2 regions of the Streptosporangium sp. NPDC049376 genome follow, and region 1 is predicted to be linked to the other one. Evidence: predicted binding sites of a transcription regulator. Region 1 holds the regulator's gene; the other holds the start of a gene.
What was found. Region 1 encodes LexA, which represses DNA repair genes until DNA is damaged. Its sites were predicted from a motif close to TCGAACANNTGTTCGA; they were not measured.

Region 1 (14,430 bases):
GTCTCCAACAAGTTCTACTCCTGGGTGCTCGGCCCCTCCATGGCCTACACCTGCGCGGTCTACCCGACCGAGGAGTCCTCACTTGAGGAGGCGCAGTACGCCAAGTTCGACCTGGTGGCCAAGAAGCTCGGCCTGAAGCCGGGCATGCGGCTGCTGGACGTGGGCTGCGGCTGGGGCGGCATGGTCATGCACGCCGCCCGTGAGTACGGCGTGAAGGCGCTGGGGGTCACCCTCTCGCGTCAGCAGGCCGAATGGGCGCAGAAGGCCATCGCCGAGGCGGGGCTCAGCGAGCTGGCCGAGGTCCGTCACATGGACTACCGGGACGTCCAGGAGAGCGGCTTCGACGCCGTGAGCTCGATCGGCCTGACCGAGCACATCGGCAAGGACCAGCTGTCGTTCTACTTCAAGTTCCTGTACGGCAAGCTGGTGCCCGGCGGGCGCATCCTCAACCACTGCATCACCAGGCCCACCGGCGTGGAGAAGACCATCAACGCGGGCGGCTTCATCAACCGCTACGTCTTCCCCGACGGTGAGCTTGAGTCGGTCGGCCACCTCATTCGCCAGATGGAGGACCTCGGCTTCGAGATCCGCCACGAGGAGAACCTGCGTGAGCACTACGCGCAGACCCTGCGCCACTGGTGCGCCAACCTCGACGACCACTGGGACGAGGCGGTCGAGGAGGTCGGACAGGGGACGGCCAGGGTGTGGCGGCTCTACATGGCCGGGTGCGTGGTCGGCTTCGAGCGCAACAAGGTCCAGCTCCACCAGGTCCTGGGCGTGAAACTCGACGACAAGGGCGTGGCCGGTGTGCCGCTGCGTCCGGCTCTCGACTGGCCCTGACCTCAACCGGTCTCTTCGCGGGGGCCTCGTACCGGACTCATCACCAGGGGCCACGGCCCGCATCCACCGGGGTGCGGGCCGCGGCCTTCCGGGTTCGGAACGGCCCTGGAGGCGATGGAGGGCCGGGCCCCCTACCTCAGCTCACGCTTGAGGATCTTGCCGGTCGCGGTCATCGGGAGGGTCTCACGGAACTCGACGAAACGGGGATACTTGTAGGCCGCCATGTTCTCCCTGGCCCAGGCGGCCAGCTCGTCCTCGGTGAGCGTCGCCCCCTGGGTGCGGATGACATAGGCCTTGACCTCCTCGCCGTGCGAGTCGTGGGGGACTCCGACCACCGCGGCGAGGGAGACGCCGGGGTGGGTCATCAGCACCTCCTCGACCTCACGCGGGTAGACGTTGAAGCCACCCCGGATGATCATGTCCTTGGCCCGGTCGATGATCGTGTAGTAGCCGTCGGCGTCACGCACGGCGATGTCGCCGGTGCGGAACCAGCCGTCGTTCATGACCTCCGCGGTGGCCTCGGGGCGGTTGTAGTAGCCCTTCATCACGTTGTGGCCGCGGACGGCGATCTCCCCGGGACCCTCGCCCTCGACCGTCTTCCAGCCTCCGTCGATCAGCCTCATCTCCACGCCCCAGACCGGCGTGCCGATCGTGCCGGGCTTGGTCGGCCTGCCGAGCTGGTTGAAGCTGGCCACCGGGGAGGTCTCCGACAGGCCGTAGCCCTCCAGGATGCCGATCCCGAAGGTGGCCTCGAAGTCCCTGAGCACCTCACCGGGCAGGGAGGCGCCGCCGGAGACCGCGACCCTCAGCGAGGAGGGGACCGCGTCACCGTCGTGAACCCTGGTCAGCATGGCCCAGTACATCGTCGGCACGCCCGCGAACAGCGTGACGTTCTCCGCGCGCATCAGTTCGAGCGCCGGGCCCGGCTCGAAACGCGGCATGAGCACGATGGTCGCCCGGCGCCGGAACCCCAGGTTCAGCACCGTGGTCTGGCCGAAGGAGTGGAACAGCGGCAGCGCGGCCAGGAAGGCGTCACCGCCCTCGGAGCGCGGGAACATCTCGTCCGAGACCATGGCGTTGAGCAGCATGTTCTGGTGGCTCAGCTCCGCGCCCTTCGGCTGTCCCGTGGTGCCGCTGGTGTAGAGGATCACCGCGGTGTCGTCCGGTGCGGTCTGCACGGTCTGGAACTGCCCGGGAACGCCGTCAAGCGCCGCCCACAGGGTCTCGCCGTGCTCGGACTCGGTGGCGAAGGCGGTGGCGGGCAGGACGATGAAGTGCTCGGTCGGCTCGGACTCCTCGAAGCCCGCCCTGCCCCGCTCGCCCAGCGGCAGTTCGGGCGTGCCCTCGAAGCAGAAGAAGGCCTTGGCCTCGGCGTCCCGCAGGTGATAGGCGATCTCCCTGGGCTGCAGGAGCACGTTGAGCGGCACGACCGTGGCGCCCGTCTTGAGGATGCCGTAGTACACGAAGGGGAAGTAGGGCAGATTCGGACAGGCCAGCGCGACCCGGTCCCCTCTGCCGACGCCTCTGGAGACCAGCAGGTTGGCGACCTGGTTGGCGATGGTGTCGACCAGCGAGTACGGCAGCCGCAGGTCGCCGAAGACGATCGCGGTGCGGTCGGGCTGCTGGCGGGCACTGTCCTCCAGGACGATCGACAGATTGAGCATGGGCGTCCTCCTCCAGGGCGGGATCTGTCCCGTGCCATCTTTTCAGGGCGGAGATACCTACCGGTAGGTAACAATGGTTACGAATTGACGCGTAAAGCACCTCAGGGTAAGCAGATGTGAGCCCGCTTACCGAGGGTAGGCGGGCCGTCCGTTCGTGCGACGAAGGGGCAGTGCGCAGTGGAGTACGACTATGTGATCGTGGGGGCGGGGTCGGCGGGGTGTGTGCTGGCGAACCGGCTGTCCGCCGACCCGGCGACGACGGTGGCGCTGATCGAGGCGGGCGGACCGGCCGACAAGCTGGAGGTCAGGATGCCCGCCGGGTTCGCCCGGCTCTTCAAGACCGGTTGCGACTGGAACTTCACCACCGTCGAGCAGCCAGGCCTGTCGGGCAGGCGGCTCTACTGGCCGCGCGGCCGGATGCTCGGCGGCTCCTCCTCGATGAACGCCCAGATGTGGGTGCGCGGGCACCGGGCGGACTACGACGGATGGGACGTGCCCGGCTGGTCCTACGAGGAGGTCCTGCCGTACTTCCGCCGGGCCGAGGGCCGGGTGGGCTCCAACCGCGGCGACGTGTACGGCACCGCGGGCCCGGTCCGCATCTCTGAGCTGCGCAGCCCCAATCCGCTGACCCCGGTGTTCCTGAAGGCCTGCGAGGAGGCCGGGCTCACCCGCCTCGACGAGCTGAACGGCCCCTCGAACGAGGGCTGCTCCCCGACCCCCGTCACCCAGGACAGGGGCCGCCGTTGCAGCTCCGCCGACGCCTACCTGAGGCCGGCCGTAAGGAGACCCAACCTCACCGTTCTGACCTCCCGCCAGGTACGCAGGGTGCTGATCGAGGAGGGGCGTGCGACAGGCGTCGAGTGTGCCCCCGCGAACGACGGAGGCGGCAGGGACGGCGGCACGGTCGTGCGGGCACGCAGGGAGGTCGTCCTGTCGGCGGGGGCGATCGGCTCGCCGCACCTGCTGATGCTGTCGGGCGTCGGAGCCGCCGACGACCTGCTCGCCCAGGGCATCGAGCCGCTCGCCGACCTTCCCCAGGTCGGCGCCAACCTCCAGGACCACCTCGCCTCCGGGGTCATCCTGCACTGCCCGGAACCGGTCACGCTCGCCAAGGCCGAGTCGGTCGGCAACCTGCTGCGCTTCCTGGTCGGCAGGAACGGCATGCTCACCTCGAACGTCGGCGAGGCGGTGGCCTTCATCAAGACCTCGCCGGACGAACCGGCCCCCGACATCGAGCTGATCTTCGCCCCCGTGCCCTTCATCGACCACGGGCTCACCCGGCCACCCGCGCACGGCCTGACCATCGCCTCCATCCTCCTGCGGCCGGAGAGCAGGGGGCGGATCTTCCTCCAGGGGCGTGACGTGGCCATCGACCCCGCCTATCTCACCGCGGAGGCCGACCTCAGGAGACAGGTCGCCGGACTGAGAAAGGCCAAGGAACTGTTCGCGACCTCGGCGCTCCTGCCGTTCGCGGGGGCCCCCATGGACCCGTACCGGGGGGCCGACAGCGAGGAGGAGCTCATCGGCTGGATCCGTGAACGCAGCGAGACCCTCTACCACCCGGTTGGGACCTGCCGCATGGGCGAGGACGCGGACGCGGTGGTCGACCCGAGCCTGCGGGTTCGCGGGATCGAGGGGCTGCGCGTGGCCGACGCGTCGGTCATGCCGGTGATCAACCGGGGCCACACCCACGCCCCCACCGTCATGATCGCGGAAAAGGCCGCCGAACTGATCGCCGGAGGTTCGTGACCCCCGGAGGTCCTTTTCGATTCACGGGGGATTCTGCGGGGAATCCCGGCCCGCACCATGGGGCAGGTGTTAGGTTCCGCCATGGGATCGAGTCGTGACTCCCGGTGTGCGCGCGTGTGTTCTCCGTGATCGAAGCATCCGGCCTTCACGATCCGTGCGGTCCCGTTCAGCACTCTTCGAACGGAAAGTCACATGACAGGATCGGCAAATGGGGAGCTGGGGTGACCGTCTCACTGTCGGACATCGACCTCTCGAAAATCTCCTTCTGGGAGCGTCCGATGGCCGAGCGGGAGGAGGCCTTCGCGTTGCTGCGCGCCCAGCCCGCCCCGATGAGGTTCACCGAACCCGACATCAGCTTCGCCCTGCCGGGGACGGGCTACTACGCGCTGGTGAGGCACGCCGACATCGTCGAGGCCAGCCGCAACCCCGAGATCTTCTCCTCGGCACGCGGGGCGACGGCCATCCATGACCTGAGTCCCGAGTTCGGCGAGTACTTCGGATCGATGATCAACATGGACGATCCCCGGCACGCCAGGCTCCGCAGGATCGTCTCACGGGCCTTCACCCCCAGGGTGATCGGTGGCTTCGAGGCCGACGTGCGCGCCGAGGCCACCAGGATCGTGGACGACCTGATCGCCAAGGGGCCGGGCTGTGATTTCGTCACCGAGGTCGCGACGAGGCTGCCCCTGAAGATCATCTGCGACATGATGGGCATCGGCGCCGAGCACTACCAGACGGTGTTCGACGCCTCGAACGTCATCCTGTCCGGTGGTGACCCCGAGTTCATCGAGGACGTCAGCCGTGCCGCTGAACTGCTCCTCAGCGCGGGACAGTGCCTGCAGGACCTCGTCGTCTCCCTGGCGGCCGAGGGCGGTGGCCCGCTGATCACCTCGCTGACCAGCGCCGACATCGACGGCGAGAAGCTCACCGTGCGTGAACTCGGCTCGTTCTTCATCCTGCTGGTCGTGGCGGGCAACGAGACCACCCGCAACGCCATCTCCCACGGCCTGAAGCTGTTCACCGACAACCCCGAGCAGCGCGCGCTGCTCCTCGACGACCTCGAAGGCCGCCTGCCCGGCGCGGTCGAGGAGATCCTCCGGCTGGCCTCACCGGTGGCCTGGATGCGCCGCACCCTCACCCGCGACCACGAGATGAACGGCCACCTCTATCGCGAGGGAGACAAGGTGCTGCTCTACTACTGGGCGGCCAACCGTGACGAGGCCGTCTTCACCGACCCGCTGCGCTTCGACATCCGGCGCGCGGGCGGCCCCCACGTGGCCTTCGGCGGCCCGGGACCGCACTTCTGCCTGGGCGCGCACCTGGCCCGCAGGGAGATCTCCGTGATGTTCCGTGAGCTGTTCACCCGGCTTCCGCACATTCGCTCCGTCGGCGAACCGGTCCGGCTGCGCTCCAGCTTCATCAACGGCATCAAGCACCTTGAGTGCGACTTCTGAGACCGGACGCGGGTCCTAAGAGGAGAGCGCCTTGATCGAGGTGAAGACGGTGTTGATGTCCGGCAGCAGCTCCTTCTTGCTGTCGGGCACCGACATGTAGACGATCGAGGGAAGGTCGGCGCCGGTGCTCACGGCCGCCACGACCATGGTGGTCTTGGTGTCGCCCGTGGTGATCTCGTAGGCGGACAGCTGTCCGGGCAGGCCGTTGACGGTCAGGGACTGCTGGGCGGTCTTGCGGGCGGTGTTGTCCTCGGGGAAGAACTTCTTGCGCGCCGAGGCGGCGACCGCGTTGGTCACGGGGGAGAGATTCTCCGGTGAGGTGTACTTGTCCTTCAGCCGGGACGGGAGCACCCCCGACATCAGCTGGGCGAACTGTGTCCTACCGGCGGAGTCGGTGCCCGCGGCGACGTACTGGCGGGTGGTGAAACCGTAGACCGTGGGCACGGTCCTGCGCTGGTCCTCCCGCCACTCTCCGCCCAGCCGTGTCACACTGATCGCCGCCGCCTGGTCGGCCAGGGTGCCCGAGACCGGGGACGCCTTGCCGGGGAAACGCGGAAGGCGGCCGAGCGTCTGGGACTTCGGCGGCTTCTTGGACGTGGCGGAGGGCTTGGCGCTGGGAGCGGGGTCCGCCTCGTTCGTCGCGGCGAGCGGACCGGCCATGAACGCCCACAGCAGCGCGCCGACCAGCGCGATCACCACCGACCCGACCAGCGCGAAGACCCAGACCGGCCTGCCCTGCTCGTCGAAGTCGTCCTCGTTCCCCATGGCCTGGTAGTTGTCGCCGAAGACCGTGTCCCACAGCTCCTGCTGACGTTCGGGCGGCGGGGTCTTCGGGCCGCTGATCTGGCCCGCGGTGACGAAACGCCTGTTGGGGTCGGACGGGTCCTGGCTCAGGTGGTGACCGGGCTGCCCGGGCTGCCCGGGGTGGCCGAACTCATGCTGCCCCGGTTGTCCCGGCTGCCCCGGGTAAGCCGGTTGTCCCGGTTGCCCGAAGGGCTGAGCCTGCGGCGGGAGCGGAAGGTCGGCCGGATGCCGTGTCGCGGACGCGTCGTAGGCGGGCGCCGTCAGCGGGTCGTTCAGGGGGTTGTTCAGGGGGTTGTTCGGCGGGCCGCTCAACGGGTCGACCGGCGGGGCGTTGCGGGGGGCGTTGAGCGGGTCGTTCAGCGGATCGGCGCGCGGGGTGGGCTCGGGCGCGGTCGTCGCGGCGAGGGCCCAGACGGCGGGGTTGTTCGGCACCCCGAAGCTGCCCCGGGCGGCGTCCTCGCCGAAGGGCGCGCCGTCACGGCTCGGCTCCTCCTGAGGAGGGGTCGACCACGTGTGCGACAGCGGGTCCCGCACGGTTCCCTCGGCCGCGGAGGGCGGCCACACGGGGTTGTCCCCCGGCACGGCCGACGGCCACGCGGTTGCCCCGGGCGCCGGGTCTCCCGCGGGCGCGGTGGGTCCCGCGGCCGGACCGGAGGCCGGAGCGGCGGGTGGCCACCCGGTGTTCTCGGCGGAGGCGGACGGCCAGGCGGAGCCGTTCGCCTGGGCCGTCGGCGGCCACACGGCGTTGTCCTGCGGCGCGGCGGACGGCCAGGAGGCGTTTGCGGTGGCGGGCGGCTGCGCGGCGTCGTCCTGTGGGGTGGTGGCGGACGGCCATCCGGTGTTCTCGGCGGTGGCGGGCGGCCACACCGGGTTGTCGGCGGGTGCCGCCTCCGCCGGGGGCTGCGGGTCCCACCGGGGCTCGGCACTCACGGGAGCGGCCTCGGGAAGCTGGCCTCCGTATCCGCCGGCCAGGTCGGGGTCCGGCCTGAGGGCGTCCTTCGGCTGCGGGGTGAACGCGTCGCTCCAGCTGGTCGTGGCGCTGGAGGCGGGGCGGTCCCGCGGATCGGCGGGCGCCGTACGGGCTGCCCGGTCCCACCCGGTCCCCGCCGGGGAGTTCCAGCCGGACGCCGGATCGGTGACGGGAGGCTGGGTGGGGACGCCCTGCCGGGGGGTCTCCATGTCGTCGGGCGCGCCCCCAGAAGGGGAGGCCAGCGCCTGGTCCCAGCCGCCGCCGAGAGTCGCGGAACCGTTGGAGGATCCGCTGGGAGCCCCGTTGGGGGTCTGGGACGGCGTCGGCTGGCTCCAGCCGTATTCGGGCGTGCTCGCCCCCGCCTGCTCCCAACCGGCGCCCGGCTGTCCCTGGCCGTCGGCGGGCGAGGCCGGCTCCTCATGGGGGAGGGGAAGTCGTGGCGACGAGGCGCCGAAGGAGTCGTTCGCCCAGCCGGACGTCGTCTCCGCCGCCTCCGGCCACGCCGGAGGCAGGTGGGGCTGGCTGGGCTGCTCCGGGGCCATGGCTTCCTTACCTTCCGCACGGGTGCCCGAATTATGGGTATTCGGCATGGTCTCACGGGAGGCAGGGATGTTCGCAGGGAAACCGGAGAACGCCCCCCTGAACTGGAGTCCTGTGGGGTCGGTCGGTGGATCCTGCATCGGCAGGCCGGCCTCCAAGGGATCCGGGCCCTGCCCCGGCTCGACTGAGTGTGCCACGGTGAGAAGAGTAAACTGACGGGACATGCGAGGTCACAACGGATGTGTCCCCATCAGGTCTCGGCCCGCTCCAGGCACGTGATTGCTCTTATTGTGCTGGATCGCCGGACGGGCGTCCTCCGTTTACCGTGATCCAATTCGTTTCCCCAGGCCACGAATACGGCTTGCGGACTGCGATAGTCTTGCCGTATGCGTGCCGCGACCCTGCTGCTTACCGGGCCGCATCGGCCTTCTCGGCGTTAGACGCCCGCCGGTGCGGCTGCCCTTCGCATGAGCGGAGGGTTTTTCTATTGGGCCGGACGGGTCAGATCATCGCAGCAGACGTATACCGAGGGAAGATTGACGTGAGCGAGCGAGCCGACGTGAACAGCGACGAGCAGCACTACGATCCGCAGGCACTGCAGGTCAAGTGGCAGCGGCGGTGGGAGGAACTGGACCCGTTCCACGCCTCCGACGACCCCGCGGACCCGCGTGAGCGTCGCTACATGCTCGACATGTTCTCCTACCCCTCGGGCGACCTGCACATGGGTCACGCCGAGGCCTTCGCCATCGGTGACATCGTGTCGCGCTACTGGTTCCAGCGCGGCTACAACGTGCTGCACCCGATCGGCTGGGACTCCTTCGGCCTGCCCGCGGAGAACGCCGCCATCAAGCGTGACGCGCACCCGGCCGAGTGGACCTACGCCAACATCGAGACCCAGGCGGCCTCCTACAAGCGTTACGCGGTCTCCTTCGACTGGTCCCGCCGCCTGCACACCAGCGACGCCACCTACTACCGGTGGACGCAGTGGCTGTTCCTGCGCTTCTTCGAACGCGGCCTGGCCTACCGCAAGGGCGGCCTGGTCAACTGGTGCCCCAACGACCAGACCGTGCTGGCCAACGAGCAGGTCGTCGGAGGCAGGTGCGAGCGCTGTGGCGCCGAGGTCGTCCGCAGGGAGCTGACCCAGTGGTACTTCAAGATCACTGACTACGCCGACCGGCTGCTGGACGACATGGCCCAGCTGGAGGGCGGCTGGCCCGAGCGCGTGCTGACCATGCAGCGCAACTGGATCGGCAGGTCCGAGGGCGCGGACGTCAACTTCGTGATCGAGGGTCGCGACGAGCCGGTCACGGTCTACACCACCCGCCCCGACACGCTGTACGGCGCGACCTTCTTCGTCGTCGCCCCGGACGCCCCGCTGGCCGAGGAGATCGTCTCCGACGAGCAGCGGAAGGCCTTCGAGATCTACCGGGCCGAGGTCGCCAAGCTGTCCGACATCGACCGGCTGTCCACCGAGAAGGAGAAGACCGGCGTCTTCCTGGGCCGCTACGCGATCAATCCGGTCAACGGCGAGCGCATGCCGGTCTGGGCGGCCGACTACGTGCTGTCCGACTACGGCCACGGCGCCATCATGGCGGTTCCCGCCCACGACCAGCGCGACCTCGACTTCGCCCGCGCCTTCGACCTGCCGGTGCGGGTCGTCGTCCACACCGGCATGGCCGACCCGGGGGAGACCGGGATCGCCACCGCGGGTGAGGGCACCCTGGTCAACTCGGGGCCGCTGGACGGCCTGTCCAAGGCCGAGGCCATCCACAGGATCATCGAGGTGCTGGCCGGGCGCGGGACCGGCAGGGCTGCGGTCAACTTCCGCCTGCGTGACTGGCTGCTGTCCCGCCAGCGTTTCTGGGGCTGCCCGATCCCGATCATCCACTGCGCGGACTGCGGCGAGGTCCCGGTCCCCGACGACCAGCTGCCCGTCACCCTGCCCGACATGCGTGGTGAGGCGCTGGCGCCCAAGGGTGTCTCCCCGCTGGCCTCGGCCGAGGACTGGGTCAACGTCTCCTGCCCCAAGTGCGGCGGAGCCGCCAAGCGTGACACCGACACGATGGACACCTTCGTCGACTCCTCGTGGTACTACCTGCGTTACGTGGATCCGACCTACCTGGACGGTCCCTTCGACGTGGAGAAGGTCCGCAGGTGGGGGCCGATCGACCAGTACGTCGGCGGTGTCGAGCACGCGGTGCTGCACCTGCTGTACTCGCGTTTCTTCACCAAGGTCCTGCACGACATGGGCATGCTCGACTTCACCGAGCCCTTCCTGCGCCTGCTGAACCAGGGGCAGGTCATCAACCAGGGCAAGGCGATGTCGAAGTCGCTGGGCAACGGGGTCGACCTGGGCCAGCAGATCGACACCTACGGCGTCGACGCGGTCAGGCTGACCGTGCTGTTCGCCGGCCCGCCCGAGGACGACATCGACTGGGCCGACGTCTCCCCGGCCGCGTCGCAGAAGTTCCTGGCCAGGGCCTTCCGCGTCATGGCCGAGGCCGGTGCGGGATCCGCACCCGGCGTCGCCTTCTCCACCGGTGATCTGGAGCTGCGCAAGGTCGTCCACCGGACCGTGGACGAGGTCACCAAGCTGCTCGACTCGCACCGCTTCAACGTCGCGATCGCCAGGATGATGGAGCTGACGACCGCCGCCAGGAGGGCCATCGACTCGGGCCCCGGTGCCGCCGACCCGGCGGTGCGCGAGGCCGCGGAGACCCTGGCGGTCATGCTGTCCCTGGTCGCGCCGTACGCGGCGGAGGAGGGCTGGGAGCGGCTGGGGCACCCCGCCTCCGTCGCGACCGCCGGGTGGCCGGTCGCGGAGGCGGCGCTGCTGGTGCAGGAGACCGTCACCTGCGTCGTACAGGTCGCGGGCAAGGTCCGTGACCGTCTGGAGGTCTCCCCGGAGATCTCCGATGCCGACCTGGAGGCACTGGCGCTGGCGTCGGAGAAGGTGCAGGCCTTCCTGTCCGGCGCGCCCCGCAAGGTCATCGTCAGGGCCCCCAAGCTGGTCAACATCGTTCCCTGATCGTGAACGCAGAAAGGAGTGACCCTCGGTTTGAGGGTCACTCCTCGCGTTCCGGGAGAGATGCCGCCGGGGCGCCTCAGAGCTTGCGCAGCACCGCCACGACCTTGCCCAGGACGGTGGCCTCGTCACCGGGGATCGGGTCGTAGTTCGTGTTGTGCGGAACCAGCCAGACGTGGCCGTCCTTGCGCTTGAAGGTCTTGACCGTGGCCTCGCCGTCGATCATCGCGGCGACCACGTCGCCGTTGTCGGCGACGGGCTGCTGGCGGACGACCACCCAGTCGCCGTTGGCGATCGCGGCGTCGATCATGGAGTCGCCCGTGACCTGGAGCAGGAAGAGGGTGCCCTCGCCGACGAGCTGCTTGGGCAGGGCGAAGACGTCCTCCACGCTCTCTTCGGCGAGGATCGGGCCGCCGGCGGCGATCCGGCCGACGAGCGGCACGTAGGCCGCGGTCGGGCGGTTGACCGAGGTCTCCTCGGCGTTGGTGTCGGGGTCGACCCACAGCACCGGCTCGCCGGGCAGGCGCACCTCCAGGGCACGCGGGCGGTGCGGGTCGCGGCGCAGATAGCCCTTGCGCTGCAGGGCCGTCAGCTGGTGCGACACGCTGGAGGTGCTGGTCAGCTGCACCGCCTCGCCGATCTCGCGCATCGACGGCGGGTAGCCGCGCTGCTGCACCGAGTCGCGGATCACCTCAAGGATCTTGCGCTGCCTGGGGGTGAGGCCGAGGGAGTCACGCCTGCGCACCGTCAGGTCACTGACGGCCGCGCCGCTCTCGTCGCGCTCACTCATATGATCTCCTCGCTCCCGGTCTGTATTGGTTGCGTCGCACACAGCGACCGTACCTCCGCCGAAGATCATACTCAAACATTTGTTCGAATGGTCCTCGAAATCGGTGGCGGCGTGGTGTACAACATCGTACGGGAGTTCGATCGACATCGTGTTCGATTCGCCGATCTTTCTTCGACATGTGTTCGGCCAGGTCGAAGAGATGGGGGGCACCGTGAAGGCGGCCACGAGGACAACCAGGCCCACGTTGACGCTGGTCAGGGGCACCGGGGAGGCGGCCGCCAAGGACGCGGGCCGTGGGGCGGCGGGGGGAGGGCGGCCCGTCGCGCGTCCCCGTGGGACCGCCGCGGGGCGTGCGGGCCGTACGGTTCCGGCGGTTGCGCGGAGGCGGGCCGTCGCCGGGGGGAGGGTGGTGCACGCGACCGTCCGGCGGAGGCGTGCCCCGGTCAGGCTGACCCGCAGGGGGAGGGTCGTGGCGGTCCTGGCGCTCGTGCTCCTCGTTCTGGCGGCCTTCTGGGCGGGTGCCCTCCTGGACGCGGCCCTCGCCTCCTAGGAGGCTTTCCGGGGCGCCTCGACGGGCCTCTGCGGGCCCTGTGGCCAGTGGGGGTCCTGGCGTTCCGAGGAGGGGCGGGCGGGGGCGCCGACGACGGAGCGTGACGACGCGCCCCGGGCTCACCCGATAATGGATCTCGGCGATCGGCCCGTTCGCATGCCCCGGGGAGGGGTGCCGCATGTCCGGACGGCGCCCGCGGGGCCGCACCGGAAGGGCGACACGCCCGGCTGACGCCCTTGAGCTGCGCTGATCGGCGACTTCGCTCGGCAGGCCCTTCCTAACTTGCGTTCATGGTCCGACACTCCTACGGTTGGACCACAACATCTAGTGGCTTCATCATTCCGCTCCACCATAGATTGTGTTTCTATTACCGCATCTCGACCATTCGAGGGCGTGCGTGAGCGTCTCCACACGGAGATCGCAGAGCCGGCGGAGCAACGCGAGGAAGATGAGCCGCTGGGCAAGTCAGGGAGGCGACACGCGTGCACTGTCCGTTCTGTCGTCATCCTGACACGCGGGTCATCGACAGCCGGTCGACCGAGGACGGCAGCGCCATCCGGCGCAGGCGCACCTGCCCGGAGTGCGGGCGCAGGTTCACCACGCAGGAGACGGTGTTGCTCATGGTGAGCAAACGCAGCGGGGTGACCGAGCCGTTCTTCCGGGACAAGGTGATCGCCGGTGTCCGGCGTGCGTGTCAGGGGCGCCCGGTGAGCGAGGACTCGCTGGCCCAGCTCGGCCAGCGGGTCGAGGAGAGCATCCGGGCGACCGGGGCCGCGGAGATCGCGGCCCACGAGGTCGGGCTGGCGATCCTGGGCCCGCTCCGCGAGCTCGACGAGGTGGCGTACCTGCGTTTCGCCTCCGTCTACCGGGGCTTCGAGACCCTGGCCGACTTCGAGGCCGAGATCGAACAGCTGCGCGCCGAGCGTTCCGCGCGGCGCGACTGAGTCAGTCCCCGGGCGCCGGGGGAGTACGCGGCGTGTTGAACTGGTCCGACTGGGGGCTCCATGGAGCCTCGGAAGGGGGAAGTCATGACGGAGACGGTCAACGGCGCGGTCGCGCGCGGGGGCAAGCGGCCACGCAAGGGACTGAAGATGAAGCGCATCTTCACCACGCCCGGGGTGCACCCGTACGACCAGGTGACCTGGGAACGCCGTGACGTCGTCATGACCAACTGGCGGGACGGCTCGGTCAACTTCGAGCAGCGGGGCGTCGAGTTCCCCGACTCCTGGTCGGTCAACGCCGCCAACATCGTGACCACCAAGTACTTCCGGGGCGCCGTCGGCACCCCGCAGCGCGAGTGGAGCCTGAAGCAGCTCGTCGACCGGGTGGTCGGCGTCTACACCAGGACCGCGGTCGAGGAGGGCTACTTCGCGACCGAGGAGGACGCCGAGATCTTCGACCACGAGCTCAAGCACGCCCTGGTCAACCAGGTCTTCAGCTTCAACTCGCCGGTCTGGTTCAACGTCGGCACCGCCTCCCCGCAGCAGGTCAGCGCCTGTTTCATCCTGGCCGTCGACGACCAGATGGAGTCCATCCTCGACTGGTACAAGGAAGAGGGTGTGATCTTCAAGGGCGGTTCGGGCTCGGGGGTGAACCTCTCCCGGATCCGTTCCTCCAAGGAACTACTCTCCAGCGGCGGTACGGCCAGCGGCCCCGTCTCCTTCATGCGCGGCGCCGACGCCTCGGCGGGCACCATCAAGTCCGGCGGCGCCACCCGCCGCGCGGCCAAGATGGTCGTCCTGGACGTCGACCACCCCGACATCGAGGAGTTCATCGAGACCAAGGCGCGCGAGGAGGACAAGGTCCGCGCGCTGCGCGACGCCGGGTTCGACATGGACCTGGGCGGCAAGGACATCGTCTCCGTCCAGTACCAGAACGCCAACAACTCCGTGCGCGTCTCCGACGAGTTCATGCGGGCCGTCGAGAACGGCGGTGACTTCGGGCTGCGCGCACGCCTCACCGGCGAGGTGATCGAGAAGGTCGACGCCAAGTCCCTGTTCAGGAAGATGGCCCAGGCCGCCTGGGAGTGCGCCGACCCCGGCGT
Region 2 (14,430 bases), on a different contig from region 1:
GGTCGGCGGGGACGGCCCCGAGCTCGGCGGCGGCCCAGCCGACGAAGGCCAGCGCGTTGCGGTGCGACAGGCAGACGCCCTTCGGCACGCCGGTCGAGCCCGAGGTGTACAGGATGTAGGCCAGGTCGTCGGCAGTCCCGTCCGGCTCCGGCAGCGGCGGCGGGGTGCCCTCGGGTCCCGGGCCGGGCGCCGGGACGTCCACGCCGTTGAGCTCCAGCGTCCGCAGGCGCTCGGGGGAGGTGACCACGGCGCGCGGCGCGCAGTCCCGCACCAGGTGGACGGCCCGCTCGACCGGGCTGAGCGGATCGACGGGCACGTAGGCGGCCCCCAGACGCAGCACCGCCTGGGTCGCGACCACGGCCCGCGCCGACTTGTCGAGCCAGAGCGCCACCCGGTCGCCCCGCCGTACGCCGGTCGCGGCCAGCGCGTGCGCCAGGCGGTCGGCCTCGGCGTCCAGCTCGCCGTAGGTCAGGGCGGCGTCCGGCCCGGCGACGGCGAGCGCCTGCGGGGCGCGGCGGGCGCTCCGGCGGACGAGTTCGTGCAGTCTCACAGCCCCAGCTCCTTGACGATCTGTTCGAGCTGGATCTCCGTGGTGCCGGAGAAGACGGTCGAGGGCAGCGCGTCCCGCAGCGCGCGCTCCACCCCCGCCTCGCCGCGGATGCCCGCCCCGCCGAAGATCTGCACGGCGTCGAGACCGGCCTGCACCGCGCCCTCGCTGACCGCGAGCTTGGCCATCGCGACGTCGAGTACGGCGCGCTCGCCCCGGTCGAGCCGCCAGCAGGCCCGCCACAGCAGCAGCCGTGCCGCCTCAAGGCGCAGCCGCAGCCGCGCGATACGGTGCGAGACCGCCTGGTTGTCGGAGACACGGCGGCCGAACTGCCTGCGCTCCCCGGAGTGCTCGACGACCGCGTCGAGCAGCCGTTCGGTCAGGCCCAGGTAGCCGGCGAACAGGCAGGTGCGCTCCCAGCGCATCGAGGACTGGAAGATCGCCGCCCCCTGCCCCCGCACACCGAGCATGGCGTCCGCCGGGACACGGCACCCGTCGAGCCGGACCCGCGCGGCGGGGACGCTCTCCAGCCCCACCTTGCGGAACGGCTCACCGACGGTCAGTCCCGGCGTGCCGCGTGACACGGCGAACGCGCTGACCCCCATGTGCCCGAAGGCCGGGTCGGTCGAGGCGTAGACCGTGAAGACGTCCGCGATCGGCGCGTTGCTCACGAAGGACTTGACCCCGGTGATGACGTAGTCGTCGCCGTCGCGGACCGCGCGCGTCGTCATCGCGGTGACGTCCGAGCCCGCCTCGTCCTCGGTGATCGCGTTGGCGCCGACCAGTTCGCCGGAGCACAGGCCGGGGAGCGTCGCCGCACGCAGCTCCGCGTCGCCGTGCTCGGCGATGGGCATCGCGCAGGCGAACAGGTGCGCCATGGTGGCGAAGACCAGCCCCATGTCCTGGCAGCCCCGGCCGAACGCCTCCACGGTCAGCGCCGTGTCCAGGAAGCCGAGTCCGCCGCCGCCGTACCCGGCGGGCACGGACAGGCCCGTCAGGCCCAGCGCCGCGCACCGCCCCCAGTCCTCACGGGTGAGGAACCCGTTCTCGGTCACCGGCCATGTACGTGTCTTTTCCCGGACCAGCTCGTATCGCTCCCGCTGGTCGGAATCCCAGGCGAAATCCACGCTCGGAAGCTTAGGATCGGCCGCTTTCCGCTGTCCTCATCATTCCAGCGGAAGCTTCTGCCCAGGAAACGGGAAAACGTGGGGAACAAGTCTGCCCACTCGTCCTTTCCACCCCCCTACCAAATGAGGAGTCCACCTGTCCTCAGGGTGGCCGGGGAGAGGTGAAGTTCAATATTTGTCAGGAGGACAGTCAGAGCACCGCTTCGTAGTCTCATGCCGGTGGTCGTGCCCGGAGCGACGGCCACGGCGGTGTGATCGCCCGATGGGTCACCCATGAGACGGGAGCTGCGAATGAACGAGTCGGAGGTCTCCGACGTACTCCGCAAATACCTGCAGGAGAGAATCCTTGACACCTCGGACGTGGAGATCGAGCCGGAGACCCCGTTGCTCGAATGGGGAATTCTCAATTCGCTCACGACCACCCGGCTCGTCGGATTCATCAGGGAACAGTACGGGATCGAGATTCCCATGGAGGAGATGGTCGGCGGGAACTTCAAGGACCTGCGGAGCATCAGCGGTCTCGTCGTACGGCTCGGCAGCGAGTGAACGTGTACCGGTGTGCCCGTGAACGTGTCCACGAGGGGAAGGCCAATCATGTCTGACGTTGACTTCGACATCGCGATCATCGGAGGCGGTCCCGCGGGATCCACGATGGCCTCCTACCTGTCGCAGGCCGGGCTGTCCTGCGGCGTGTTCGAGGGCGCGATCTTCCCGCGCGAGCACGTGGGGGAGTCCCTGATCCCCGCGACCACCCCCGTGCTGTCCGACATCGGCGCGCTGCCGAAGATCGAGGCCGCGGGCTTCCCCAGGAAGTACGGCGCCGCCTGGACCTCGGCGATCGACGCGAAGATCCCCACCCTGGGCTTCGAGGTCTCCCACGGGTTCGGGACGGCCGAGATCGACTTCAGCGAGCGTGACCAGGCCGGGGTCAACCAGGACTACACCTACCACGTGGACCGCGGGCGGTTCGACCTGATCCTGCTGCAGCACGCCGAGTCGCTCGGCGCCAAGGTCTACGAGGGCATCCGGGTGCGCCGGGTCGACTTCTCCGAGCCCGAGCCCAAGCTGGTCTTCAGCATGGGCCGCAGGGAGACGGACGTGCGGGCGAGGATGGTGATCGACGCCAGCGGGCGCAACACCTTCCTCGGCAGGCAGCTCAAACTCAAGGTCTCCGACCCGGTGTTCAACCAGTACGCGATCCACACCTGGTTCGACGGGCTCGACCGCGGCGCGCTGTCGGTCGACAAGGAGCAGAGCGACTACATCTTCGTCCACTTCCTGCCCATCACCGACACCTGGGTGTGGCAGATCCCCATCACCGAGACGATCACCAGCATCGGGGTCGTCACGCAGAAGAAGCACTTCAGCGAGGCCGGATCCGACTGGGAGACCTTCTTCTGGAGGTGCGTGGAGAGCCGCCCCGAGCTGGCCGAGGCGCTGCGCGCGAGCAAGCAGGTCAAGCCGTTCAAGCCGGAGGGCGACTACAGCTACGCCATGCGGGAGATCTGCGGCGACGGCTGGCTGATGATCGGCGACGCGGCCCGCTTCGTCGACCCGATCTTCTCCAGCGGCGTCAGCGTGGCCATGAACAGCGCCAGGATCGCCTCCTACGACATTCTCGCGGCGGCGGAGCGGGGTGACTTCACCAAGCCCTCCTTCGCGAACTACGAGGGCAAACTACGCAACGCCGTGAGCAACTGGTACGAGTTCATCTCCATCTACTACCGGCTCAACATCCTGTTCACGGCCTTCGTCGCCGACCCGAGATACCGCCTCGACGTGCTGAAGATGCTCCAGGGAGACGTCTACGACGGCGGCGAGCCGGTGGCTTTGACCAAAATGCGAGAGATCACCCGCCAGGTCGAGGAGAATCCTGATCATCTCTGGCACAAGCACCTCGGCACGCTGCGCGCCCCCAGCGCGGCGCCGCAGTTCTAGCCGCAGTTCCGAACGGAAGGACCGGGAGATCCGTGAAGAAGTTCATCCTGGCGGAGAACGACCTGCCCCAGCAGTGGTACAACATCCTGCCCGACCTGCCCGCCCCGCTGCCGCCGTACCTCAACCCCGTCACGCACGAGCCGCTGCGCCCTGAGGACCTCGCGCCGCTGCTGCCGCAGGCGGTGATCGAGCAGGAGTTCTCCCCGGAGCGCTGGATCGACATCCCCGAGCAGGTGCGGGACATCTACCGGATGTGGCGGCCGAGTCCCCTGGTGCGGGCCGACCGCCTGGAGAAGGCGCTGGACACCCCGGCGAAGATCTACTTCAAGTACGAGGGCGTCTCGCCCGCGGGATCGCACAAGCCCAACACCGCGATCCCGCAGGTCTACTACAACGCCAACGAGGGCGTGCGGCGGCTGACGACGGAGACCGGCGCGGGACAGTGGGGCTCGGCGCTGTCCTTCGCGGGCAGCCTGTTCGGCGTCGCCGTCACGGTCTACATGGTGCGCGCCTCCTACGAGCAGAAGCCCTACCGCCGCTCGCTCATGCACACCTGGGGCGCCGAGGTGTTCCCCTCCCCGACCAGCCGCACCCAGGCGGGCCGCGACATCCTGGCCAAGGACCCCGACTCGCCCGGCAGCCTGGGCATCGCCATCAGCGAGGCCGTCGAGGACGCCCTGGCCCACGACGACACGAAGTTCGCGCTCGGCTCGGCCATGAACCACGTGGTGCTGCACCAGACCGTCATCGGTCTTGAGGCCAAGCGCCAGCTGGAGATGGCGGGCGACTACCCCGACGTCGTGGTCGGGTGCGTCGGCGGGGGCTCCAACTTCTCCGGGCTGGTCTTCCCCTTCATGGCCGACCGGCTCTCCGGGGAACGGCCGGGCACCAGGTTCATCGCGGCCGAGCCGACCGCCTGCCCGACGCTCACCCGGGGCGCCTACACCTACGACTACCCCGACTCGGCCGGGCTCGGGCCGCTGCTGCCCATGCGCACCGTCGGCCACGACTTCATGCCCGCGCCCATCCACGCGGGCGGCCTGCGCTTCCACGGGGACGCCCCGACCCTGTGCGCGCTGCACGAGCAGGGCTACATCGAGGCCCGCGCCTACGAGCAGAACGAGGTGTTCGCCGAGGCCGTGCGGTTCGCCAGGAGCGAGGGGTTCATCATGGCGCCCGAGTCGTCGCACGCGCTGCGCGGCGCCGTGCAGGAGGCGCTCGCGGCCAAGGAGGAGGGGAGCGAGCGCACGATCCTGTTCGGTCTGTCCGGGCACGGCCACTTCGACCTGGGCGCCTTCGACGCCTACCTGGCGGGCCAGCTTGAGGACTACGCGATCCCCCAGGCCCAGCTGGACGAGGCGCTGAGCCGGCTGCCGAAGATCGCGACGACCTGAGATGGGCGGCGGCTGGATCGACGTGCACCACCACAGCTACCACCCGCCGCTGATCGCCGAGCTGCGCCGGAGAGGGGTGACGCACATGGCACCGGGCGTCCCCCTCCCCGAGTGGACGGTCGAGGACTCCCTCAGGGTGATGGACGCCAACGACGTCCGGGCGGCGATCCTGTCGATCCTGCTGCCGGACGCCGCGCTCGGCCAGGGCGCCGCCTCCCTGGTACGGCAGGCGAACGAGTGGTCGGCCGAGCTGGTGCGCGACTTCCCCGGCAGGTTCGGCGCCCTGGCCGTCCTGCCCATGCCCGACGTCGAGACGACCCTGGCGGAGATCGAGTACGCGCTCGACGTGCTCGGCCTCGACGGGGTCGTCATGAGCGCGAGCCTGGCCGACGGCCGTTACCTGGGCGATCCGGCGTTCGCCCCGGTCTTCGACGAACTCGACCGGCGCGGGGCCGTGGTCTTCGTCCACCCGAACCCGGCCTACCGGTGCGACTGCGCCGGCGGGCCCGGGTTCGCCGCCAAGGTCCCGCCGCCGCTGGTCGACTTCGTCATGGACACCACGCGGGCGGTCGCCGACCTGCTCTTCGGCGGCACCCTCGGCCGCTGCCGCGACATCCGGTTCGTCCTGGCCCACGCGGGCGGCACGGTGCCGTTCCTGGCCTGGCGGCTGGAACTGGCGGCGACCTGGGTACTGCCGGGGGCGGGCGGGCTGGACGTGGCGGGAGAACTGCGGCGGCTGTACTACGAGACGGCCCAGGCGGCCTCGCCCGCGACACTGGCCTGCCTGGCCGAGGTGACCGGCAGGGAGAACGTCCTGTTCGGCACGGACTTCCCGTTCATGCGGGACGCGGTCGTCTCCGGGACCCTGCGTCACCTGGCGGACGCCGGGGACATCCCCTTCCTGGACAACGCCCTGGCCCTGTTCCCCCGCCTGGCGGACAGGCTCGCGGCGGGAAGGGAAGGGGCCGCCGATGCCGCGCGCCTTTGAGGACTTCCACGTCGGGGACGTCTTCGAGCTGGGCAGCCAGAAGATCACCCACGAGGAGATCGTACGGTTCGCCCAGGCGTACGATCCGCAGCCCCGTCACCTCGACCACGAGGACCTCATCGCCAGCGGCTGGCACGTGACGGCGACGTTCATGAGGCTCTACACGGAGGGGGTACTGCTGCACGCCGAGGCGGAGGTCTCCCCGGGCGTGGACGAGCTGCGCTGGCTGCGGCCGGTCAGACCGGGGGACGTCCTGACCGGCCGGGTGACGGTCGTCGGGCTCGCGGCCTCCCTGTCCAGGCCCGACTGCGGGATCCTCCAGCAGCGCGGGGAGTTCCTCGACGACCGGGAACGGCCGGTCATGCGGATCATGATCTACGGCCTGATGCGCAGACGCCAGGCCGCGAACCCCTAGCCGTCTCAGACCACGACCTGTACGGCGGGCGCGGGCCCGTGCCTGGCGATCTCCGACCAGGCACGGGCGAGCCGGTGGACGAGTTCGTCGAGGATCTCGGGGGAGAAGGTGAAGGGCAGCCTGATGTGGTTGGTGTGCCCGCCGTCCGGGTCCATCACGGCTCCGGGCACCACGTCGACGCCGTGCCGTACGGCGACCTGGGCGAAGGCCATGGCGTCGACACCGGGCAGCTCGACCCACAGGGCGCCGCCGCCGTCGGGGCGCCGCCAGCGCCAGCTCGGCAGCCGGTCCCGCAGCAGGGCGTCGATGTGGTCGAGCTGCAGGCCGAGCTCCTTGGCCCGTTCGGCGAGGATCCGGTCGAGGCGGGGCATCAGCCTGGCCGCGAGAGCCTGGTCGATCACCGGGCTGCCGATGTCGGCGAGGACCTTGCGCCGGGAGAGCCGCTGCACGATCTCGGCGGGCCCGCGGACCCACCCGATGCGCAGGCCGCCCCAGACGGCCTTGGCGAGCGAGCCGAGCGAGAGCATCTCCGTGCCGTGCGGCGCGTAGGCCGCGAGCGGCGCGGGTACGGCCCCCGGTTCCGCGTGGTAGGTCATGTAGGCGTTGTCCTCAAGGACGGGCACCTCGTGCTCGGCGGCCAGTTCCGCGATCCTGCGCCTGCGCGCCGCCGACATGAGCACCCCGGTCGGGTTGTGGTAGGTCGGCATGAGATAGAGGAGCGAGGGTTTGCGCTCCCGCAACATGGCGCCGAGCGTGTGGATCTCAGGCCCCTCCTCGTCGAGCGGTACGGTCACCAGGCGCGCCCCGGCGGAGCGGAACACGTCCAGGCAACCGGGCCAGTTGGGCGACTCGACCAGCACCGTCGCCCCCTGGCTGACGTACAGCTCGGTCACCAGGACCAGGCCCTGGTGCGCGCCCGTCGTCACCACGATCTCGTCGTGCGCGGTCGGCAGGCCGTTCCTCGTCAGGTAACCCGCGATCGCCTCACGCAGTTCAGGAAGCCCGGAGGGGTGGTAGCCGGGCCCGGAAAGCAGGTCGTCCAGGTCGTCGCGGACCAGCTCGCGCAGCGCGACGGCCAGCTCGGGCGCAGCCCCGCCCGCCGCGACCGCGACGGAGATCAGCTCGCCGGGGCCGTCGATCAGCCGCTGGAAGATGGTCATCGCGGTGCCACCGGGCACCCGCCCGTCGGCGGTCGGCCTGCGCACCTTGACGTCCGAGGCGATCCTGGTGCCGCTTCCCTGCCGGCTTGACAGCAGGCCCGCGCCCCGCAGCTCCTGGTAGGCCGCGACCACGGTCGCCCTGCTCACCTGGAGCGCGTCGGCCAGCCCGCGCTCGGAGGGCAGCCGGTCGTCGGGGAGGAGCAGGCCGTCCTCGACGGCCTGCGCCAGCGCGTCCGCGAGCTTGCGATAGAGAGGGCCTCGGCCCGACGCCCAGTCACCGAGGAGCGCGACGATGTCACGCTCGGTGGAAATGCGGTCCATTTTTCCCTCTACTGGATCTGGCCACTTGTGCCAAGGGTGCCAAGAATGGACGCAGTGGGCAATGGAAGTGGACTGGAAAATGACCAATTTTCTCTTTTTCCTGGCCGCGGCCGTGTTCCTGGCCGTGGTTGTGCCGCGTTTCGGCGCGGACACCCGTGACGGCCGGGACTGGAAACCCGCCGATCCCTATCCGCCGGAGCGCGCGGTCGTCACCGCCGTAACCGGCAGGCAGACCGGGCGGGCGCGGGCCGGACGACGTACGCCACGGCGGAGGGCGACGGAGGTAAGGGCGTCCGGCCCGCGCGGGACGGTCGGCGTGCGTCACCCGTAGGTTCCCCGGCCCCCCGGGCGGCGGCGTTTCGCCGTGCGCGGATCAGGGGCCGGGGTCGGGGGCGCTCAACAGCCGGTCGAGGGACTCCGCGGTCCCGCGGGGGTTCCCTGCCTTCTCCCGGCCGTCGGGGGACCACAGGAAGAGCCATCCGTCTCCGGCCGGGGTGGCGAAGACGATCGTCTGTCTCAGGCTCTCCGGATGCCACACCCACAGCACCGGGTCGTCCCCGCCGACCATGCGGCTGGCCAGCCCCTGCCGCGACAGCTCGGCGGACAGGGACCCAAGGTAGGTCAGGCGTTGCTGGCTGAACGTGCTGGTCACGTCGGCACCTCAGAGTCGGCTGCCCCCAGGATCGCCCCAGGTCAGCCCCCTGACAACAGGCATGGGGGAATTCTCGGAAATATCGCCTTCCGGATGGGGTGGGTCGTCCCGCACGCCCCGGAACATGCGCTGTCGTCCGGCCTCGCTCGAACAGTCGTTCGGCTATATTGGACGCGCTGACGCTCCTCGGCGTGCTCTCCGGAAAATGTCGGTGGCACCCCGTAGCTTTCTGGCAACCGATCCAACCCGCGACCCTCCAGGGGGGCTCCCATGGCAGCTAACGACCGCGAGAAGGCGCTTGAGACCGCCCTCGCCCAGATCGAGCGGCAGTTCGGCAAGGGCTCCGTCATGCGACTCGGTGACGAGGCACGTGCGCCCATCGAGGTGATCCCGACCAGTTCCATCGCGCTCGACGTCGCCCTCGGCATCGGCGGTTTCCCGAGGGGCCGCATCATCGAGGTCTACGGTCCCGAGTCCTCCGGTAAGACCACGGTCGCCCTGCACGCCGTGGCCAACGCCCAGCGGGCCGGCGGCATCGCGGCCTTCATCGACGCCGAGCACGCCCTCGACCCCGAGTACGCCAAGAAGCTCGGCGTCGACACCGACGCGCTGCTGGTCTCCCAGCCCGACACCGGTGAGCAGGCGCTCGAGATCGCCGACATGCTGATCCGTTCCGGCGCCATCGACCTGCTGGTCATCGACTCGGTCGCGGCCCTGGTGCCGAAGGCCGAGATCGAGGGCGAGATGGGCGACAGCCACGTCGGCCTCCAGGCCCGCCTGATGTCCCAGGCGCTGCGCAAGGTCGCGGGCGCGCTCAACAACACCGGCACCACCGCGATCTTCATCAACCAGCTCCGCGAGAAGATCGGCGTCATGTTCGGCTCGCCCGAGACCACGACCGGTGGAAAGGCGCTGAAGTTCTACGCCTCGGTCCGTCTCGACATCCGCCGCATCGAGACGCTGAAGGACGGCACCGAGGCGGTCGGCAACCGCACCCGGGTGAAGGTCGTCAAGAACAAGATGGCTCCGCCCTTCCGCGTGGCCGACTTCGACATCCTCTACGGCGTCGGCATCTCCCGCGAGGGCGGCCTGATCGACATGGGTGTCGAGCACGGCTTCGTCCGCAAGTCCGGTGCTTGGTACACCTACGAGGGCGACCAGCTCGGCCAGGGTAAGGAGAACGCCCGTAACTTCCTGAAGAACCACCCCGACATCGCCAACGAGATCGAGAAGAAGATCAAGGAGAAGCTCGGCATCGGCCCCCGCCTGGACAGCCCGGCCACCCCGCCGCCCGCCGCTCCGGCCCCCGCCGCCTCCTCCGGCCGTGGCTCCAAGGCCTCGACCCCCAAGCCGGGCGACGCCTGATCCGGGCTGACCGATGACGACGGGACCTGATTCCGGTCCGGCCGGTGAGGCCGGGCCGCGAGACTGGGGTGCCTGGCCCGACTCGGAGGACACCCGGCGGGACCGGCGCGGCCAGGGCTCCTCCCGGGGCACGCGTGCCCGGGGGAGGCGCGCCGGGCGCGCGGGGGAGGGGGACGGTCTCCTGCCCGACGGTCCGGCCGAGGGGTCGGTGGCGGCCCGGGGGCCCGACGCCGATCCGCAGGCGGTGGCGCGGGCGATCTGCCTGCGGCTGCTGACCATGGCGCCACGCACCCGGGCTCAGCTCGCCGAGGCGCTCCAGCGGCGCGAGGTGCCGCAGGAGGCCGCCGAGGCGGTGCTGGAGCGTTTCTCCGAGGTCGGTCTCATCGACGACGAGGCGTTCGCCGAGGCGTGGGTGAGCTCCCGTCACACGGGGCGGGGGCTGGCCAGGAAGGCGCTCGCCTCGGAGCTGCGCCACCGAGGGGTCGACGAGGACATCGTCAAGGACGCGGTCGAACGGCTCGACCCCGAGCGGGAGGCCGAGACGGCGCGCGCCCTGGTCACGCGCAGGCTGTCCTCGACCCGTGGTCTGGATCCCGCGGTCAGGACCCGCAGGCTGGCGGGCATGCTCGCCAGAAAGGGCTACGGCCCCGGGCTGGCCTTCCGGGTGATCCGTGAGGCTTTGGAGAGCGAGGAGGCGGACAATTTCCCCTCCTCACCCTCTTCCATGGACGAACACGACTATTCAGAGGATTGACCCGGGAGCCGGTGGCCCCAGGCGCCCCTTCCCATTTCGTACGGCCGCCGCCCCGGTCCTGACGGGTGTCGTCGCCGTCGGCGAAACCTGAGCGGCCGGCGAGCCGGTGCGTCCTGCGGCCGTGCCGTACGGGGGAAAGGGGGGTCGCTTCACGTTCGAGTGTTTCCCGGTGCGCCTTTGCTTGCCCGTTACCTCTTTGACGCTTAACCTCGACGGCAGTGAGGAGTTACTCCGCGCAGCGCGGATTGTCATAACGGTAAATTGCGGACGAACAAGCTTCATGGATGCGGGCAGGCGACAGAGCCGGTGGGATGGGCTGATGCGGCGTCGCTCCCGGATCGACATATGTCCTGGTGATACCACCATGTGGACTTTCCGTGCCGTGCGTGTGACGCCTCGTGTCTTGCTATTGGCAACGCGAGGAGGGCGGGGCGCGCATGAATTCGGTTGTGGTCGTCACTTTGACGGTCGCGGTCGCGGTTCTCGCCGTGGCGATGATAGCCGCGCTGATCGTGTTGCTACGCCGTACCGGCGGAGCACTGGGACGGCCGAGCGGTCCCTCACCCGAGCAGCTTGAGGAGATCCAGACCGAACTTGAGGTGGCCAGGCAGGAGGCCGCCGAGATTCGCGCCAAGGCGGAGAACGACGCCGGAGACCTTCTACGCAGGTCGGAGGCCGCCGTGGAGGCCGCCGCAGGGCTGCGCAAGGAGGCGGAGGCCGAGAGCAGGCTCCTGAAGCAGGAGCTCAAGGAGTTCCGCTCCGACCTCGAACGCAGGGAGAAGCGGCTCGCCGAACGGGAGCAGCGGCTCGACGAGGAGGCCAGGCGCCAGGCCGAGCGGGCTCGCAAACTGGCCGAGACGGAGACCGAGCTCGCCGACCGCCGCGAGGACCTCGACCGGGCCGCCCAGGAACGCAGGGCCGTCCTGGAGCGGGTGGCCGGGCTCACCGGCGAGCAGGCCAAGACCGAACTGGTCAAAGAGATCGAGAACCAGGCCAAACGTGAGGCAGCCCTGATCGTCAGAGAGATCGAGGGCCAGGCCCGCAAAGAGGGGGAGAAGCGCGCCACCAAGATCGTGACGCTGGCGGTCCAGCGGGTGGCCACCGAGCAGACCGCCGAGTCCGTCGTCAGCGTCCTGCACCTGCCCGGCGACGAGATGAAGGGCCGCATCATCGGTCGTGAGGGCCGCAACATCCGTGCCTTCGAGTCGACCACCGGGGTCAATCTGATCATCGACGACACCCCCGAGGCGGTCCTGCTGTCGTGCTTCGACCCGGTCCGCAGAGAGACCGCCAGGCTGACGCTGGAGAAGCTCGTCCTCGACGGGCGCATCCATCCGCAGCGCATCGAGGAGGCCCACGAGCGCAGCAGGGCCGAGGTCCAGGACCTGTGCGTGCGCGCCGGTGAGGACGCGCTGGTCGAGCTCGGCATCACCGAGATGCACCCCGAACTCGTCACCCTCCTCGGCCAGCTCCGCTACCGCACCTCCTACGGGCAGAACGTGCTCGGCCACCTGGTCGAGTCCGCCCACATCGCCGGGATCATGGCGGCCGAACTCCGGCTCGACCCTCTGCTGCTCAAGCGCTGCACACTCCTGCACGACATCGGCAAGGCGCTCACCCACGAGGTGGAGGGCAGCCACGCGCTCATCGGCGCCGAGATCGCCAGACGGTACGGCGAGCACGAGGACGTGGTCCACGCGATCGAGGCCCACCACAACGAGGTCGAGGTCAGGACCGTCGAGGCCGTGCTCACCCAGGCCGCGGACGCGATCAGCGGTGGCAGGCCGGGGGCCAGGCGGGAGTCCCTCGAAGCGTACGTCAAGCGCCTTGAGCGGCTGGAGGAGATCGCCACCTCCTACGACGGCGTCGAGAAGGTCTTCGCCATGCAGGCGGGCCGAGAGATCAGGGTCATGGTCAAACCCGACGCGATCGACGACATCCAGGCCCAGGTGATCGCCCGGGATGTGGCCAAGCAGGTCGAGGAGGAGCTGACCTACCCCGGTCAGATCCGCATCACCGTGGTCCGGGAGTCCCGCGCCACGGAGTTCGCCCGATAGGGGTCGTCCAGGCGCGGGGTCACCCGGTGTGCCGGAGCCGTCAGGAGTGGAAGATCTGCTGGTAGAAGGCCAGCTCGGTGGCCAGGGCCGTGCTTCGGGTCTCGGCGCGGCGGAAGCCGTGTGACTCTCCCTCGAAGGTGAGGTAGGTGCACGGGATACCGCGCTCGGCCAGGGCGTCGGCGAAGGCCTGAGACTGCTCCGGAGGCACCACCGGGTCGGACAATCCCTGCAGCAGGAGCATCGGGCAGGTCACCTTGGAGACCATGCCCAGCGGTTCGCGGGGGCCGTACAGCGCGGGGTCCGCACCGATCAGCCAGTCGATGTAGCGGGACTCGAAGTCGTGGGTGGTGGTCACGAACGAGGCGAGCGCGCTCACCCCGTAGTAGGAGACGCCGCCCGCGAACGCGTCGGAGGCGCAGCAGGCGGCCATGACCGTCCAGCCGCCCGCGCTGCCGCCCCTGATCGCGATCCGCCGTGAGTCGGCGAGCCCCTCGGCCGCCAGCCACTCGGCCGCGGAGACCGCGTCCTCGACGTCGACGATCCCCCACTGCTCGTGCAGCAGGTCGCGGTAGGCGCGGCCGTACCCGGTGGAGCCGCCGTAGTTGAGGTCGAGCACGCCGATGCCCCTGCTGGTGAAGAAGGCCTTCTCCAGGTCGAGCGCGCTGATGCTGTGCGCGGTCGGACCGCCGTGCACGAACACCACGTACGGCGCGGGCCCCTCGCCCCTGGCCTCGGGGCTGACGGGCGGGTAGACGATCGCGTGCACCCGGCGCCCGGCTTTGCCGTCGAACTCGACGGCCCGGGGAACGGGCAGGTAGGCGGGGTCGGGCAGCTCGGTGGCGTCGCGCCGGAACTCCTCGGCGCTCCCCGTCGCGGGGTCGAGCCGGACGACGGCGCGGGGAATCGCCGGGCCGTAGGCGATCGCGGCCACCGCCCGCCCGTCGCACGACAGGGACGGGTGCCAGCCGTCGTAGGGGGTTTCGAGGTCGGTCAGTGTGCCGTCCTCGGGGTCGAGCACGCCCAGGCGCAGGTCTCCCCGGCCGTGCAGCAGGACGATCCGCCCGTCGGCCAGCGGAGCGTAGGGTGCTCCGCCGAGCTGCCACAGCGGTCCTGCGCACTCCTCCTGGAGGGGGTGGAGCGCCCGCGCGGGGGCGCCGCCGACGCCGCTCAGGTAGAGGTTCCACCAGCCGGAGCGGTCGGAGATGAAGTAAAGGCTCAGGTCGTCGCGCCAGGAGGGGGCCAGGACCGACTCCTCAAGGCCTCCGGCCACCGTCCTGGTCAGGCCGTCGGAGAGCCGGGTGACCCGTATCTCGGTACCGTTCCACGGCATGCGGGGGTGGTCCCAGCAGACGTAGGCCAGGTGTTCGCCGTCGGGCGACAGGGCGGGGAAGGCGTAGAAGTCGCTCCCGCCGACGAGCTCGCGCGTCTCGGCCCCGCCGTCCAGCGGGACGGAGACGATCGAGCGGCTCACCCGTCCTTCGGCGTCGTGCCGCTCGCGCACGCACAGGATCCGCCCTTCGTGGACGGTCATCTCGGCGTAGCGCAGGCCGCACTCGTGCTCGGGTTCCGGCGTGAGGGGCTCGGGCTCGGAGCCGGGGGACAGAAGGTAGAGGCGCTGGTCGGCGAAGTTGGCGAACACCAGCCCCCCGCCGGGGACCAGGGCGTACGGCCGCCCGCCGTACTCGTGGACGCGGGTCCTGGCGTTCCACGGA

Region 2: a site for LexA is predicted at 8,689-8,704, ahead of recA (recombinase RecA). Genes of this name have one in related genera too.

The regions. Positions count from the first base shown of each region.
Region 1 covers NZ_JBITMT010000018.1:25,539-39,968, forward strand. The annotation lists gene ACIBVQ_RS32170 (class I SAM-dependent methyltransferase) at 1-840, shown strand, start outside; gene ACIBVQ_RS32175 (long-chain fatty acid--CoA ligase) at 972-2,504, opposite strand; gene ACIBVQ_RS32180 (GMC family oxidoreductase) at 2,682-4,253, shown strand; gene ACIBVQ_RS32185 (cytochrome P450) at 4,475-5,707, shown strand; gene ACIBVQ_RS32190 (hypothetical protein) at 5,723-8,023, opposite strand; gene leuS (leucine--tRNA ligase) at 8,563-11,049, shown strand; gene lexA (transcriptional repressor LexA) at 11,126-11,836, opposite strand; gene ACIBVQ_RS32205 (hypothetical protein) at 12,036-12,386, shown strand; gene nrdR (transcriptional regulator NrdR) at 12,869-13,330, shown strand; gene ACIBVQ_RS32215 (vitamin B12-dependent ribonucleotide reductase) at 13,415-14,430, shown strand, end outside.
Region 2 covers NZ_JBITMT010000001.1:200,844-215,273, forward strand. The annotation lists gene ACIBVQ_RS00805 (amino acid adenylation domain-containing protein) at 1-550, opposite strand, end outside; gene ACIBVQ_RS00810 (acyl-CoA dehydrogenase family protein) at 547-1,674, opposite strand; gene ACIBVQ_RS00815 (acyl carrier protein) at 1,966-2,220, shown strand; gene ACIBVQ_RS00820 (NAD(P)/FAD-dependent oxidoreductase) at 2,269-3,612, shown strand; gene ACIBVQ_RS00825 (TrpB-like pyridoxal phosphate-dependent enzyme) at 3,645-5,006, shown strand; gene ACIBVQ_RS00830 (amidohydrolase family protein) at 5,008-5,994, shown strand; gene ACIBVQ_RS00835 (MaoC/PaaZ C-terminal domain-containing protein) at 5,978-6,409, shown strand; gene ACIBVQ_RS00840 (PLP-dependent aminotransferase family protein) at 6,415-7,890, opposite strand; gene ACIBVQ_RS00845 (hypothetical protein) at 7,970-8,221, shown strand; gene ACIBVQ_RS00850 (hypothetical protein) at 8,264-8,542, opposite strand; gene recA (recombinase RecA) at 8,813-9,907, shown strand; gene recX (recombination regulator RecX) at 9,921-10,661, shown strand; gene rny (ribonuclease Y) at 11,099-12,718, shown strand; gene ACIBVQ_RS00870 (S9 family peptidase) at 12,759-14,430, opposite strand, start outside.